2 regions of the Bradyrhizobium sp. 2TAF36 genome follow, and region 2 is predicted to be linked to the other one. Evidence: riboswitches for the same ligand, from Rfam matches in the RefSeq annotation. Region 2 holds a riboswitch; the other holds the start of a gene.

Region 1 (6,919 bases), on a different contig from region 2:
ACGGGCGCTCCGGGGACAACGGAGTGCGCGGGATAATCGTCATTGTCGGCTAGAACGGACGGGGCGCCACAGCCCGGCGCAAGGCGCGTCGTCAGGTCATGGACATCCCTCTCGCCGAGGAATGCCACCTGGCGGCTGCGGATCGCCTCCCCCGTTTTGGTCAAGGCCTGACTGGCGAGGCCGGTACGGTCGCGCCGGTAGACAACACCGTTGACGGCGAACCATTCGACTTCGCGAGCCGACGGCTGACCGACCGGTGGGGCCGTCGTCCAGTCAGGCGCGGCATACACCACGCCCGCTTCGGTCGGGGTCAGTTCCCCGCGCGAGAACAGCCGGCCGTGATCCATCGAGAGCCAGCCACTGAAACTCCAGGTCAGCACGAAAACGGTCGCGACGAGACCAATGATGTGATGCAGGGCGTGCCAGCCGCGATAAGGCGACGAAACCCCGCGCCCTCGAATCCTGATCCTGATAGTTCCAAGCACCGCGCCGAGCGTCGCGGCGATAAAAGCCACCAGCGACAATGTCGAGACCACCCGATCCCAAAGGGACCAGTTGCTCCTCAGGACCGTCGGATAGATCCAGTGCAGGACGCTGCCGGCCCAATTCCAGCCGCGTTCGCTGCGGGTCGTATCCAGCACGACTTCGCCGGTGCGCGAGGAGACATAGACCTCGGTTCCGGCCGCATCGCCAAGAGCGACGCGCAACAGAGGCCGGTGTCGATCAAAGCCGTTGGGTACGCTCCATTGATCATAATCCGCGCCCGAAATCATCGACGCCCGCGCGGCATCGAGCCCGCGTTGCCGGGCATGATCCCGCGCGATACCGACCGCGACGTCGGCGGACGTCACCGATGCATCCCGTCCGTCGGAGGCATGGACCGCACGCACACGCGACGGGTTCGACACGACATAGACCGGCCCGTCGCTCCGCTGGACCAGGCGAACGCGCGTGGCGTCCGCGATCCCGCTCGCGGCGACGGCCTCCGCGACCGCAATCCTCACCGCTCCGCCAGCCACCGGCGCGAGCCCGGCAAAACGTTCCGCTTCCGCCAATGACGGAAACGGGACGAAGTGCATCACGATTCCGCTCGCGAACCACATCGCGAACAGCAGGCAGAACGCGATCCCGAGCCAGCGATGCAGCAGCACGATCGCGTTCATCATGTGGTCAGCGCCCTACCATTTGAACGCGGCCGAGAGCTCATAGGTCCTGGGCGCACCGAGCAGGATCTGGTCGGGATAGAACGGATCGCCCCAGATCGCGTAGCGCTTGTTGGTGATGTTGCGCACGCGGAAGCCCAGACGGGCCTGGTCGACCGCGTTGAACACCGTCTTCGGGATGTCGACGAAGGCGTAGACGTCGGCGACGGTGTAGGCCTTCATCGTCACGACGTTGGCATCGGTGTTGTAGCGGTCGCCGACATAGCGGCCCGTGATGCCGAGCTCCACCGGCCAGGGCGTGAAGAACCGGTACGACGCACCGGCATTGGCCACGACACGCGGCACGTTCGGCGGCGTGTTGCCGGAGAACGAACCACCGGCAAAATTGTAGTCGGCATAGCGTGCATCGACATAGGCGATGTTGCCCCAGAGCCGCAGGGGATCGATCGGGCGTACGGCCGCGGCGAGCTCGACGCCCTTCGACTCCTGCCGTCCCGCGATGTTGAGCTGCATGCCGCCAGCCGCCGCATAGACGTTCTTGCGCTCGATATCGTAGGCCGAGAACGACCATTCCGCCCTGTTGTTCCACAACAGATGCTTGACGCCCGTCTCATAGGTGCGCGAGGTCGTCAGGTCGAGCGGCTGGGCTGGCCCAAGCAGGAAGATGTTGTTGGCTGAGACGTCAGCACCGGTCGCGTACTGACTGAAGAAGGTCAGGCCGGGAACGGCGTCCCAGGTATAGCCAATGCGACCCGTCGTCGGGACCCAGGACTTCGAGAACGGGAAGTTCGCCTTTTCCAGCCCGGCGGCGTCGGTCGAGTTGCGGTCAAGCCCGATATGCTCGACGCGGAGGCCGCCGACCAGCGCGAAGGTTCGCGTGAGCTTCACCCGGTCCTCGAACGACAGCGCCTCGTTGTCGATGCGCGCGGTCTGCTGCTGCGTCGTGAGCAGGCCGTAAAGGCCACGGTCGGGATTGACGAGCGAGACGTAATCGTCCGGGAAGTTGGCCGCGCCTGGCCTGACGAAATCGAGATAGCTGGACGAAAGTGTCGTGACCAGGCGGTTGTCGAAGCCTGCGATATTAGCGTCCCAAATCAGGTCGGTAATGTTGCCGACAAGGCGTTGGCTATGTGCAACATAGAAGCGCTCGCGATCGACCATGTTCGAGTTGGGCAGGCCCGTACTGGCATTGAAAGCCTCGATCTCGTTGTTGAACCAGGTACGCTCCGCGCCATAGGCATAGGCTTGGCTCTTCAGCGTCAGGTCAGGCGCCAGCTTCAGTTCGAAGCCGCCGCGCAGCCACACCTCTTGTGCCACGTTGCGGTTGTCGAGAACGTTGTAATTGGTGTTGAAGGTACGATCGTCGATCGTGATCGCACCGAGATTCGTTTTGTTGAAGTTCGAGACGTAATTGCCCGAAACAATCCCGCTCGTCGCATGCGAACTGCTGAAGGCGACCGGTACCAGCGGTGCGCCCCAATAGGCCTTCGAGCGATCTTCCCGGTACTCGATCGCGCCCCAGATCTTGAGGCTGTCGGAGATGCGGTAATTGAGCTGGCCAGACACATCCAGCGTCTTGGTATTGGTGTCGTCGGCAAAGCCATTGAGCGAGGCGCGGCTGATGTCGAAGCGGTAGTCGAGCCCCTGCAAATTGGTGCTGCCGCCCGAGCCGTAATGGACGCCGAACGAGTTGAGCGAATCCCAGGAGAAGTCAGCGTCATTCCGGATCGGCCCGGTGTGTGGCTGCTTCGTGATCAAGTTGATTGCGCCACCGGCGGCACCTTCGCCCGACATTAGCGAGGCCGGACCTTTCAAAAATTCCACGGCTGCGAGATTGGCCGTATCCGTGATCCGCGAGGTCATGTTCTGCGGACCGATCTTGATGCCGTTGTAGAGCATGTTGATCTGGCTGTTGGTGAAGCCACGCATGGAGAAAGCCGCGGGCTCGGCCGGATTGTCGCCGGAGGTGACACCGACCGCGCCCTGCGCAACCTCCGACACGGTGCGATAGCCCTGCTCCCGCATGGTCTCGGCCGAGATGACCTCGACGGTCGCGGGTGTCTCCTGCACGGTCAGGCCGAGGCGCGAGGCGCTCTCGGCAACCACATTGGTGTTGAGCGGCGTCTGCGCCGCCGCGGTCGGCACGACGGGCTTGGCCGCGGCCGATGCGGCCGCTGGCCTGCGCGATGCTGCGCGGCGTGGGCTCTGCGCGTCCCGGGCCGCCGGCTTTGCCGGTTTGCGGGATTGGGCGGGCGACACCTCGACCGGCGGCAGCGGCTCGCGGGCCTGCTGCGCCAGCGCTGCGGGCAGATCGGCGACTGCAAATGAAGTAAGCGCGGCGGAAGCGAGCAGGAAGCAACGCGGTCGTACAAGACGAATGGAAGACACAGTTCGGGACCTCGGTATGACGTCAGTGGCACGTCACAGCGAACCAGGTCCCACCTCCGGCCTTTGAGCCTTCCGATGAAGCCGAATGTCTGTACTCCCCGACCGACATCTTCGCGTGTGACCACGGCTGACGGCAGGTCTCCTGGCTCGCGGGTCAGTACCTTGCATCGCCTTCCCGGGACCGAGATACCCAGTGGCTCGTGACGCAAGATTCGCCGCTTACAGTTGCGGGGGCAGCCGCGGCATTGGGGACAAAATCCCCGCACCGCATTCCCTTTTCATCCCCACTCGGGGAAACCGTCAAAGCCATCTAGGATTACCGACAAGACAGAGTCAATGTGCCGGTGCGACGTTATTACCACCGCGACCAACTTCCTTGGAGATAGGTATGGAAGGCGAGACCTTCCTCTGGCTGATACGGCATGCGCCCGTCGACGGCGTCAAAGGGACGATCCATGCGGCCGACGCGCCCGCCGATCTCGGCGATCGCGTGCAACTGGAGGCGTTGCGGCAGAGGCTTCCGCCAGATGCTGCGAGCTTGGCGAGCCCGGCGCGACGTACGGTTGAGACGGCGCGCGCGCTGGGACTCGAACCCGCGTTGGTGCCCGAATTAAGTGAGCAGGATTTTGGCGACTGGACCGGCCGGCGGCATGACGAGCTCGCGGCGACCGGCGGCGAGACCTATGCGCAGTTCTGGAGCGATCCGGCGCACGGGCGGCCGCCGGGCGGCGAAAGTTTTGAGGATCAGGTCGTGCGCGTCCGGCTGGGTCTCTCGCAAATCGGCGCCGGCTCGGCAACGCTCGTCGTTCACTCCGGCACCATCCGCGCCGCGCTCTGCATTGCGCTGGATCTGACACCACAAGCGGCCCTGCGCTTCGTGATCGATCCGTTGTCACTGACCCGGATCGACCGGCTCGCCACCGGCTGGCGCGTCGTCGCGGTCAATCAGCGCGCGGCTTGAGCCGGGTCAGGCCGGGCGATCCGGCACATTGGCCTGCGCGAAGGTCGCCATGCCGTTGTGAAGGCTGCACGCGAGCCGCACCAGCGGCAGCGCGATGGCCGCACCCGATCCTTCGCCGAGCCTGAGATCGAGGCTGATCAACGGCTGCACGTTCAGCGCACGCAACACCAGCCGATGCCCCTGCTCCGCCGATTGATGCGACGGCAGCAGGAATGGCTGGCACGACGGGTTCAGCCGTACCGCCGCCAGCGCCGCCACCGATACGATGAAGCCATCGATCAACACGGGAACGCGGGCTTGCGCAGCCGCAATGATGGCGCCGCAAATCGCCGCGATTTCGAGGCCGCCGACGGCGCACAGGATTTTTTCCGGCGAAGCGCCCGCAATGCCGTGATGCGCAATCGCCGCATCGATCACACCCGCCTTGTGCGCGCGGCCGGCCGCGTCGACGCCGGTACCGCTGCCCGCGATCTCCTCGGCACTGATGCCGAGCAGGCTCGCCGCAATCGCCGCCGACGTCGTGGTATTGCCGATGCCCATCTCGCCGAAGATCAGGAGATCGGGCCTGCCGGCTGCCGCGCGCGCGACTGCGCGCTGACCGGCTTCGAAGGCGAATGCCAGCTCCGTGGGGGTGAGCGCTGCTTCCACGCTGAAGTCGCGCGTGCCGCTGCGCGGCTTGTCGGTGACGATTCCTGCCATCTCCTCCTGTGCCAGCGTGCCGGCGTCGACGACCTCCAGGCCTGAGCCAAGCTCACGCGCCAGCACCGAGATCGCGGCACCGCCCGAGGCAAAATTCGCCATCATCGCGATGGTCACTCCTTGCGGATAGGCCGACACGCCCTGCGCGACGATGCCGTGATCGCCGGCGAAGACGATGATCGGCACTCGCGCAGCGCGCGGTTGCTCGGTCGCCTGCAGGCCCGCAAGCTCGACCGCAAGCTGCTCCAGCCGGCCGAGCGCGCCGGCCGGTTTTGTGAGTTGCGCCTGACGCGCGAGCGCCGCCTCGCGATGGACAGCGGAGACCTCGGGGCATTTCCGGGTGACCCATTCGGGGAGCATGCTGCCTCGCTTACGGCCTGCGCTTGAGAATGTAGCTGTCCATGATCCATCCGTGCCGCTCGCGCGCATCCTGTCGCGCGGCGACGATGCGCGGGCCGATCTCGGCCAGAACGCCCGACATGACGATCTGATCGTGCATACCGAGATAGGCGCCCCACCAGATGTGCAGCCCGGCTGGATCGAGCGACTGGAAAGCCGTGCCGCCGTCGAGCATCACCACCACGGTATCGACGCCCTGCGGCCAGCCGCCTTCGCGCAAGCGGCGCCCCGTCGTGACCAGGAAGGGCTCGCCGATGTCGTTGAGCGGCAGCGCATGCGCCGCGCACAGCGCCTGGATCGAGGTGATGCCCGGCACGACCTCGATATCAGGCAAGGGATCGAGCCGCCGCGCAATGCGCAGCGAGGAATCGTACAGCGAGGGATCGCCCCAGATCAGCAGCGCGACCTTGCCTTTACCTTCGAGATGGCTGGCGATCGTCCGCGACCACGCCGCGGCCACGGCATCGTGCCAGTCGTCCACGCCCTTGTGATAGTCCGCTTCACCGGCATCGCGCACAGGAAGATCGAACTCGGCAATGCGCGTCGTTGGATTGGTGAGTACATCCGCGCAGATCGTCCGCCTGAGATCTGCGAGATCGGACTTCGCCGTCCCCTTGCGCGGGATCAGGATGAGATCGGCCGCGTTGATGGCTTGAACGGCGGCGCGCGTGAGCTGCTCGGGATCGCCGCAACCGATGCCTATCAGGGAGAGTGTCAGCATCGTGAGTGCGAAGGGCGGCCATCACGGCCGCCCGTTCGCTTGTCTCTCAAGCCGCGTTATGCAAACGCGGGGTAACGAGGCCGGGCGCGGTGACGCCGCGCAGCGACTTCGCCAGCGCCAGCACACCGAGGTCGGCCAGCGGCTCGATCACGATGACGAGCGCGTAGGAGGCCGCGAAGGTCGCGATGTTGACGAGGTTGGTCGCACCGAAGCCCGAGCCATAGAGCGCCCAGAACGCAACCCAGGCGATGACGCCGGCCTGATACGTGGTCGACAGCGCCAGCGCCTGGCGATACCTGAGATCGACATAGGCGGTGTTGCGGGCAATGATCCGCGCGGCGATCGCCTGGATCCCGAACAGCGGCACCAGCAGCGTGGTGACGTTCATGCCGAATTGCGGCAGATCGGGCGGCTCGAAGAAGATGCCCTGGAACAACAGTCCGAACGCAAGGCCGAAGGCCGCGGGCGCTGCCCCAAACAGCAGGAACAGGGTCGAGCCGAGGATGAAGTGCACCTCGGAGACGCCCACCGGGAAGTGCGGCAGGATCTCGAAGAAGACGAAAACGAGGCCCGTGGTGGCGAGCGTCC
Region 2 (7,050 bases):
GCAGGATGGTGACAGTCATGGAACGATCTCCTTGTGGGATTTGTAGCACAATTTTGCTGGAACGCGGCATCACGTCTGACTCAGTGAAGAGCCTCCATGGGATCTTCAGTCTCGGCTGGATCGCGCCGGTCGTAGGCGGCAAGCCAGGCGGCGAGTGTCACGGTGTGCGGCTCCTTGGCCGCCAATTGGCGCAAGGCCACGCGAACGGTGGCGCGCGCCGTGCGATCGGGCGGAAGCGTCGCCGTCTCAGATCCCCGCCCCTTCGCGACCGCCTCGACCACGGCCCTCTTGCACGCCGTCAGCTCCGGCAGCCCATAGAGTTCGAGCAGCGCCTGGAAGGCTGCGTGATGATCCGGCCGAAAAGCGCGCTTGCGGCCGAGCTGATCGCGGAGCGGATGGGCCGGATAGAGATGCGCGCAGGGGATCCACCCCTCAGGCAGCGGCTCGGTGGCGGCATGGGTGCGGCGATGCGCAAGCAGCTTTGGCGAGACGTGGGTGTGCGGGCCGTCAGGGCTTTGCCCGCCCGGCGGCGGGATCGGCTGGAATACCTCGGCGCGCCCGATGCGGCTGATGAAGACGCGGTGCGGATTGGCGGCCAGAATGATCCGCATGGCGTCGCTTTCGGGCGCGAACACGGATTGGCCCGTGCGGCTCCTGAGCGCGGCGACGGCATCGGCATCGCTGACACGGATGCAGGCGTCGACCTGCAACGTTCCGAGGCCAAGGTCGAACAGGATGCCGCTGCGATCCCTCGTCAGGAGCGCCTCGATATCCGGACCGAGCTCGGTCAGCACGGTACGACCACTCATGGCGCTGGCTTCATGCGGAAGACACAGCGCGATGCGGTGGCTCCAGCTCTCCGTGGTCGGCGATTCCGATGCGATCAGGCGCAGATCCGGGTGGGAGACAACGCGTATCCCACCCTTCTGCGTCACGGCGCTGATCCCGTTGCGAGACTGCTCCATATCGAAGGCCTCACCGGGCTCGCGTGTGAACTCGGCAATGGCACCGAACGTGCCGACGCTCCAGCCGGCCTCAGCGTCGGCAAGCTGGCTTGCGATCAGGTCCATGAGCGGATCGGCCGTCGTCATGAGGCTTCTCTCTCTCGCTATCTGACGTCGTAATTCGCCAGGCGAATGCCGCCATAGACGCCCAGTCCCGGCTGCAGAAAGCCGGTCGGATTTTGATAGTGCACATTGGCGAGATTATCGACCCGGCCGAACACCTTCACCTGGTCGGTGACCAGATATTCGGCTGCGACGTTGACGACAGTGTAGGCTGGAGCCAGCAGACGCAGAATGCTGAAGTCGCGGTTACCATCGACGAAACTCCCGACGTGCAACACGGTTGCGGAAAGTGTCAGCGGATCGATCGGATTCCAGATGACATTTGCGCTCCACTTCTCCTTCGGACGCCTCAGCAGCTCCAGTCCCGCCGTCGCATCCACCGCGCGGGTAAAAGTGTAGTCGGCACGAACGCGAAGCCGGTCCGTGATCGCAGCCGCGACGAAGCTCTCCGTGCCCTCCGTGATCGCCTTGCCGATATTGGTGTTGGTGCTCGCGAACGTCACGGGATCGAACGTGCTCTGGATCAGGTCCGTGATGTTGTTGCGGAAGTAGGTCGAGCCGAAGCGAACGCGATCGCCAAACAAGGGTTGCTCGAAGCCGGCGTCATATCCGACGCTTTCCTCGGGCCTGAGGTTGGGATTTGCAAAGAAGAAGAACGCGGGAAAGCTCACGTAAAGCTGGTTGAGCGTGGGCGCCTTGAACCCCGTGCCGTAGCTTCCCTTGAACTTCGTATCCGTGACCGGCACGATCACGGCAGACGCCAGACGAAAGGTCGGATGCTCTCCAAACCGCTCGTTGTCGTCCTGCCGGACGTTGGCCGTGAAGAAGACTCGATCCCGGAACTGGGACTGCAGCTCCATATACCCGGCCTTGTTGACGTTTTGCGCCGAGACCGTCGCCGTTTGCAGTGTTTCGGTCTCATGCTCCGCACCAATGATGACATTGTTGTTGGGCGCGAGCTGGGTCGTGGTGTGCCAATCATACTTGACGCGGTCGCCGGTCGTAATCGTGGCCATCACGTCGCCGGGCGAGATGTTGTAGTTCCAGTGATTGGTGTAGTTGACGCCGAAATAGCTTTTCATCCGGTCGTCGAGAGCGGACCAGACCGCCTCCCCGCGCGTGAAGAGCTGGTGCACCGTCTGCGTGCTTTGCGCGGCCGCGGGAAAGCTCGCGGATGTGACGGGATCGAAGGTGTCTCCGGTAAAGCGCAGGGTAGCGTCGGTGTACCGCGCCACGCCATTGAGCGTCAGGTTTTCGCTCAGTTCGGCGCCAAGCTTCGTCGAATAAGTCATGTTGTCGTAGTTGTTGCCGATCGCCTTCTGCCCCGGCGGCAGCAATTCGACCGGCGTCACCGGCACGTCGTTCGCGTGGAAATGCGCGACGTTGAAGGCATAGTTGAAGTGGTCCTGTGAACCGCTCAGACCTGCAGTTTGATTGAACGTTCCGAACGAGCCTCCCTCGACCGAGCCGGTGGCGCGGGCGGGACCGTCGCCCTTCTTCGTCACGATGGAGATCACGCCACCCAGCGCGTCTGCGCCGTAGAGACCGCCCTGCGGACCGCGCAGGACTTCGATCTGCTGAATGTCGGAGGTGAGCAACTGGCCGAAATCAAACGAACGGTTCGGGTTGCCGGGATCGCTGACATCGATGCCGTCGATCAGGACCTTGGTGTGGTTGGAATTCGTTCCGCGCATGAAGATCGACGTCTGTCCCCCCGGACCGCCGGTCTGCACGAGGTTCAGGCCAGGAACCGCGCTCAGCGCATCGGATGCGGTCCGGCGCTGATCGCGCTCCATGTCTCTGGCGGTCAGAACCGTCACCGAGCTCGCAACCAGATTGGTCGGAGTGACAACGCCCGTCGGACTGACGACGACCGTCGGAAACAGGTTGGCCGCGGATACCCCGGCAACCGGGGGCGACGCCGGCACCAGCTCGGGCTTCGGCAGCCGAGCGACGCGCCGCTGCTCGGGCTGGTCGGGCGCAGGCCGCGCGGCTCGCGGCTTGGCCGCACGCTCGGTCGGCGCGACCTCGACCGGCGGCAGCAGATCGGGCGATGCCGACTGCTGGGCCTGGGCAATGGACAGATCGAGCGAATACAGGGAAACGAACGCGACAACGCCGGCGCGGAAGCGCCTGGCGGCAAAGACAATACGGGACACTCTTGTAACCTCGGTATGACGTCAGTGGCACGTCACAGCGAACGAGGTTTCACGGCGGAGCGTTCGATTGCTCCCGTGAAGCTAATGTCTGTACTCCCCGACCGACATCTTCGCGTGTGACCACGGCTGACGGCAGGTCTCCTGGCTCGCGGGTCGTTACCTTACGTCGCCTTCCCAGGACCGAGATTCCCAGTGGCATATGACGAAAGATTCACCGCTTACAGTTGCGGGGGCAGCCGTGGCGTTGAGAATATCCCGGTATCGGGAAAACCTCGCACCACGTTCCCTTTTGATCTCCGTGAGGAGAACCGTCACCGGCCAATCTACGGGGCGGGCAAGCGGAGAGTCAATCGGCCGGTTGCATGACGGGCAAAGCACCGCACCGGAGATTGAGCCGGCGCAATCAGGCCGGCTCCCGCTCCGAACGCGTCCTGATCACCGCCCGCTCGCCGGCATCGACGAGCTGGCCGATGCCGGTGCGGCCCGTGAGCGCGCAGCGGATGATGTTCTCGGCAACGGACCTGCGAAAGCAATGGTCCTCGCCGACCGGGCGATTGCGGCAGACCCGATCCAGCGCCAGCTTCATGTTGATCCGGGTGCGGGTGTCGAAATGCTCGCTGATCATTCGCAGGGCCTCGGTGCGTTGATGTCGGAGCGGAAACGCGTCGGCGTAGGCTGGGTTCCAAAAACGGACCGCGCAAGGCGTTGCGCAGAGCCGACTACGCCCGATCTCTTGGTCCTGTGACGGGCGGGCTACGCCCGACCTCTTGGCCGCTGGGCCTGAGCCCAGGCCGCGGTGACATCGCGCAGCGGAGCGTCGATGCGCCGGATCGGGGTCAGCTCACCGGAGGCCGAGATGATGGCGGTCTCCTCGCGGCGACAGCGCGGGCATACGAAGCGGACCTCGTGCGGCGACGCCGACCAGCTCGAACGTTTGACGTTGGCCGCCATCGGCCATGCATCGCAATGCGAGCACGACACCAGGAACCGACCGGGATCGAGCATACCCATTCCATAGGACTCCGCGTCCTGCCTGCCCCTTCAATGACTAACCCATGTGAATCGTTCCGGTGCCCGAGCACCGTCTGCTCCTCAGCTTCACGCAGCGCCGCCGCTCAGTGGGCACCCTTGAGGGTGCATGACGTGGTGCAGGTGACGGTGTTGCCGTGGTCGCACGCCTTGCAGGCGGCAACGCACTGGTTCATGTCGCGGGGATTGTAGGAGCTGTAGTTCCGCATCGCACAGACCGGGGTCGAGCCGGTGATGTCCTGCTCCTGGTTGCAGGCGGCCGTCATGAGCGCGAAGATGAGGACTGCGAGAAGGCGCATGGGATTGCCCTGGTGAGGAGCGGCAAAGCGACGTCAGCGAGATGCGCTGCACCGCAACGGACCTCGGCATTCCCAATGCGAGCAATCATGATCGCGACGCTCGCATCCTCAAAGGATGCGCGCCAAACATTAAGAACGGATTGCAGGCGGCGTCAGGCCGCGGCCTTGGTCGCGATCGCCTTCCGCATATCCACCGCCAGCTGACGATACTGCTCCGAGAGTCTCAGATAGAACTCGCGCTTGGTGCTGTCGGTGGCGAGCTTGGCAATCAGCTCGCATTCGGCGGTGAGCGTCTCGAACCGTTCCAGCCTGTCATGAAGTTCTGTCATCGGCGTGTCCCCATCAAACGCCACAAGGGACGTCAAACCTAAGCCTGAGAAATAGGTCACGGCGAACATCGTTATCGAGTAGAAACGTTTTTTCCAGCAAGGGCGGTGCAAGCCCAGCAAGAACAGCTATTTCTGCTCCAGCCGCCAGGCGCCGTCCCAATTGGCGTCCGGCGGATTGGCCTCGAACTGCGCGATGCGGCCGAGCAGCGTGCGCGAGGGACCGTCGCCGGGCACGGCTTCGAGCGCTGCATTGAACGCGGCGCGAGCCTCGTCGAAGCGCTGCGCGCGGTAGGCGGCGAGGCCTTCGGCGTAGCGCGCGCGCAGGCTCTCCTGCGGGACGCTGAGCCCGTGCGCCTTGCTCATCACCTCGAAAATGGCCTGCGATGCGCTTTGGCCGGCCACCGCCAGACGATCGATCTCGCGCAGCTCGAGGTTCGAGCCGATCGCGTCCGCCGTGGCCTGCGCGATCAGGATCCGCGTGCCGTAGATCTTGTTGACCAGTTCGAGCCGCGAAGCGAGGTTCACGGCATCGCCCATCACGGTGAAGCTCATCATCAGCTCGGAGCCGATGCTGCCGGTCAGGACCTCGCCGGTGGCAATCCCGATGCGCAGATCGCAAGGGCCTGGCATGGCGCGGATACCGAGCAGGTCAGGCAATTGCTTCTGCAACGCCGGCACCTCATCGGCCATGTCGATGGCGGCGTAGCAGGCGAACAGCGCCGGCTCGTCCTCCTCAATGAAGGGAGGGCCCCAATAGGCCATGATGGCATCGCCGATATATTTATCGATAACGCCGCGATGGCTCCGGATCGGCGCGGACATCACCGTGAAATAGTGGTTCATGACCTTGACGAGGCCACGCGGGGTCATGCCCTCGCTCATCGAGGTGAAGCCGCTCATGTCGGAGAACATGATGGTCATCACCCGGCGCTGGCCGTCGATGGCAACTTCGGGTCGGTCGATCAGCCCCTGCGCCACCTTGGGATCGATATAGCGGCCAAAGGTCTCACGGATCCGCTCGTTGTGCCGCAGCTGCTCGATCATGCGATTGAAGGCGGCGGCGAGTTCGCCGATCTCGTCCTGGGTCGAGACCGTGATGGTCTTGTCGAAGCGGCCCGCCTCGACCTCGCGGGTGCCGGCGAGCAACAGCCGCACCGGTCGCGTGATGCCACTGGAGACGAGGAGCGCGAAAGCAAATCCGACCACCGCCGCGAGGATGGTGACGATGCCCGAAATGATCATCGCCTGGCGCTGGCGACCGATCACTGTCGCCGTACTGGCGAAGACCTGCTTCAGCATGTCGGCGCGGATCGCGTCGATCTTCTGGTTGAACTGGTCGCGTATGGTGTCGAGATGCTCCAGGGTCCCGCGCGCCTCCGTCATCTGCTTGCCTTCGACCTGCTTGAGGAGTTTTGCGTGGTCCTCATTCATGTCGTGACGCAGCTCGGTGAGAGTGGTTTCGATGCGGGTCTCGATCCGCGCCAGCCCGGCATTGTCGGAAGGCGTCCTTTTGTCGTCGATGATCGCGTTGATGTGCGTGCGCGCGGCCTCGGCTTCCTCGTCGATCTTCCGATCGGCCTCCTCGAATTCGCGCAGGCGCGCCGCATAGGCCTCCTCCTCCGAGGGGGCCTGCATCTTCATCATGACCATCCGCCGCAGCGCCACCGAGCGCTCCAGCGAGCGGATGTTGGCGCGCGCCAGATGGCCGTAGGCCGGAATGTAGCGATCGGTCAGCTCGTCGAGCAGGACGCCGACCTGGCTCGACATCACCATCGAAAGAATCGCGGTGACCAGCATCAGGACGATCAATCCGAGGGCGATCCCGACGATCTTGCGCCTGATCGACTGGTTGAAAAGTGGCATGAGCGGTGGGGGTAAGAGCTGAAAGGATCGGTTGGGAACTCAATACACCGGATTTGGACGCGGGAACACGCGCAATCTGGCCTTCGCGGCGCCCTGAACCGCGCGCAACCGTCGCGCGAGCCCTATTCGTTAACAAAGGTTGAAGGCATTGCCCTTTCCGCCATTTCGGAAGTTCCCGAGTTCCCATCGGTATTTTGCCGCATTGTTGAAGGAGCGTGAGGACTGCGAAACGATGTCGTGGCATCGTTTTGGGTGTCGTCTTTGATTCTCAAGCCGCATGTCGTCGCGGACCTTGGTTTGTAGT

What was found. Region 2 has a riboswitch for cobalamin ahead of AB4Z51_RS09610 (TonB-dependent receptor plug domain-containing protein). Riboswitches for the same ligand answer to the same signal wherever they lie in the genome.
Region 1: linked by a shared signal. The riboswitch ahead of AB4Z51_RS30180 (TonB-dependent receptor) and the one ahead of AB4Z51_RS09610 (TonB-dependent receptor plug domain-containing protein) in region 2 are both predicted to bind cobalamin.

What each region holds. Positions count from the first base shown of each region.
Region 1 covers NZ_JBFRFR010000059.1:51,529-58,447, reverse strand. Annotated here, with positions in the region: gene AB4Z51_RS30185 (PepSY domain-containing protein) at 1-1,166, opposite strand, end outside; gene AB4Z51_RS30180 (TonB-dependent receptor) at 1,179-3,551, opposite strand; cobalamin riboswitch at 3,667-3,868, opposite strand; gene AB4Z51_RS30175 (histidine phosphatase family protein) at 3,940-4,512, shown strand; gene cobT (nicotinate-nucleotide--dimethylbenzimidazole phosphoribosyltransferase) at 4,519-5,571, opposite strand; gene cobF (precorrin-6A synthase (deacetylating)) at 5,582-6,331, opposite strand; gene AB4Z51_RS30160 (energy-coupling factor ABC transporter permease) at 6,378-6,919, opposite strand, start outside.
Region 2 covers NZ_JBFRFR010000012.1:184,354-191,403, forward strand. Annotated here, with positions in the region: gene AB4Z51_RS09600 (hypothetical protein) at 1-19, opposite strand, end outside; gene AB4Z51_RS09605 (DUF6925 family protein) at 81-1,091, opposite strand; gene AB4Z51_RS09610 (TonB-dependent receptor plug domain-containing protein) at 1,109-3,226, opposite strand; cobalamin riboswitch at 3,341-3,554, opposite strand; gene AB4Z51_RS09615 (hypothetical protein) at 3,630-3,851, opposite strand; gene AB4Z51_RS09620 (hypothetical protein) at 3,980-4,237, opposite strand; gene AB4Z51_RS09625 (hypothetical protein) at 4,342-4,554, opposite strand; gene AB4Z51_RS09630 (hypothetical protein) at 4,707-4,883, opposite strand; gene AB4Z51_RS09635 (adenylate/guanylate cyclase domain-containing protein) at 5,010-6,746, opposite strand.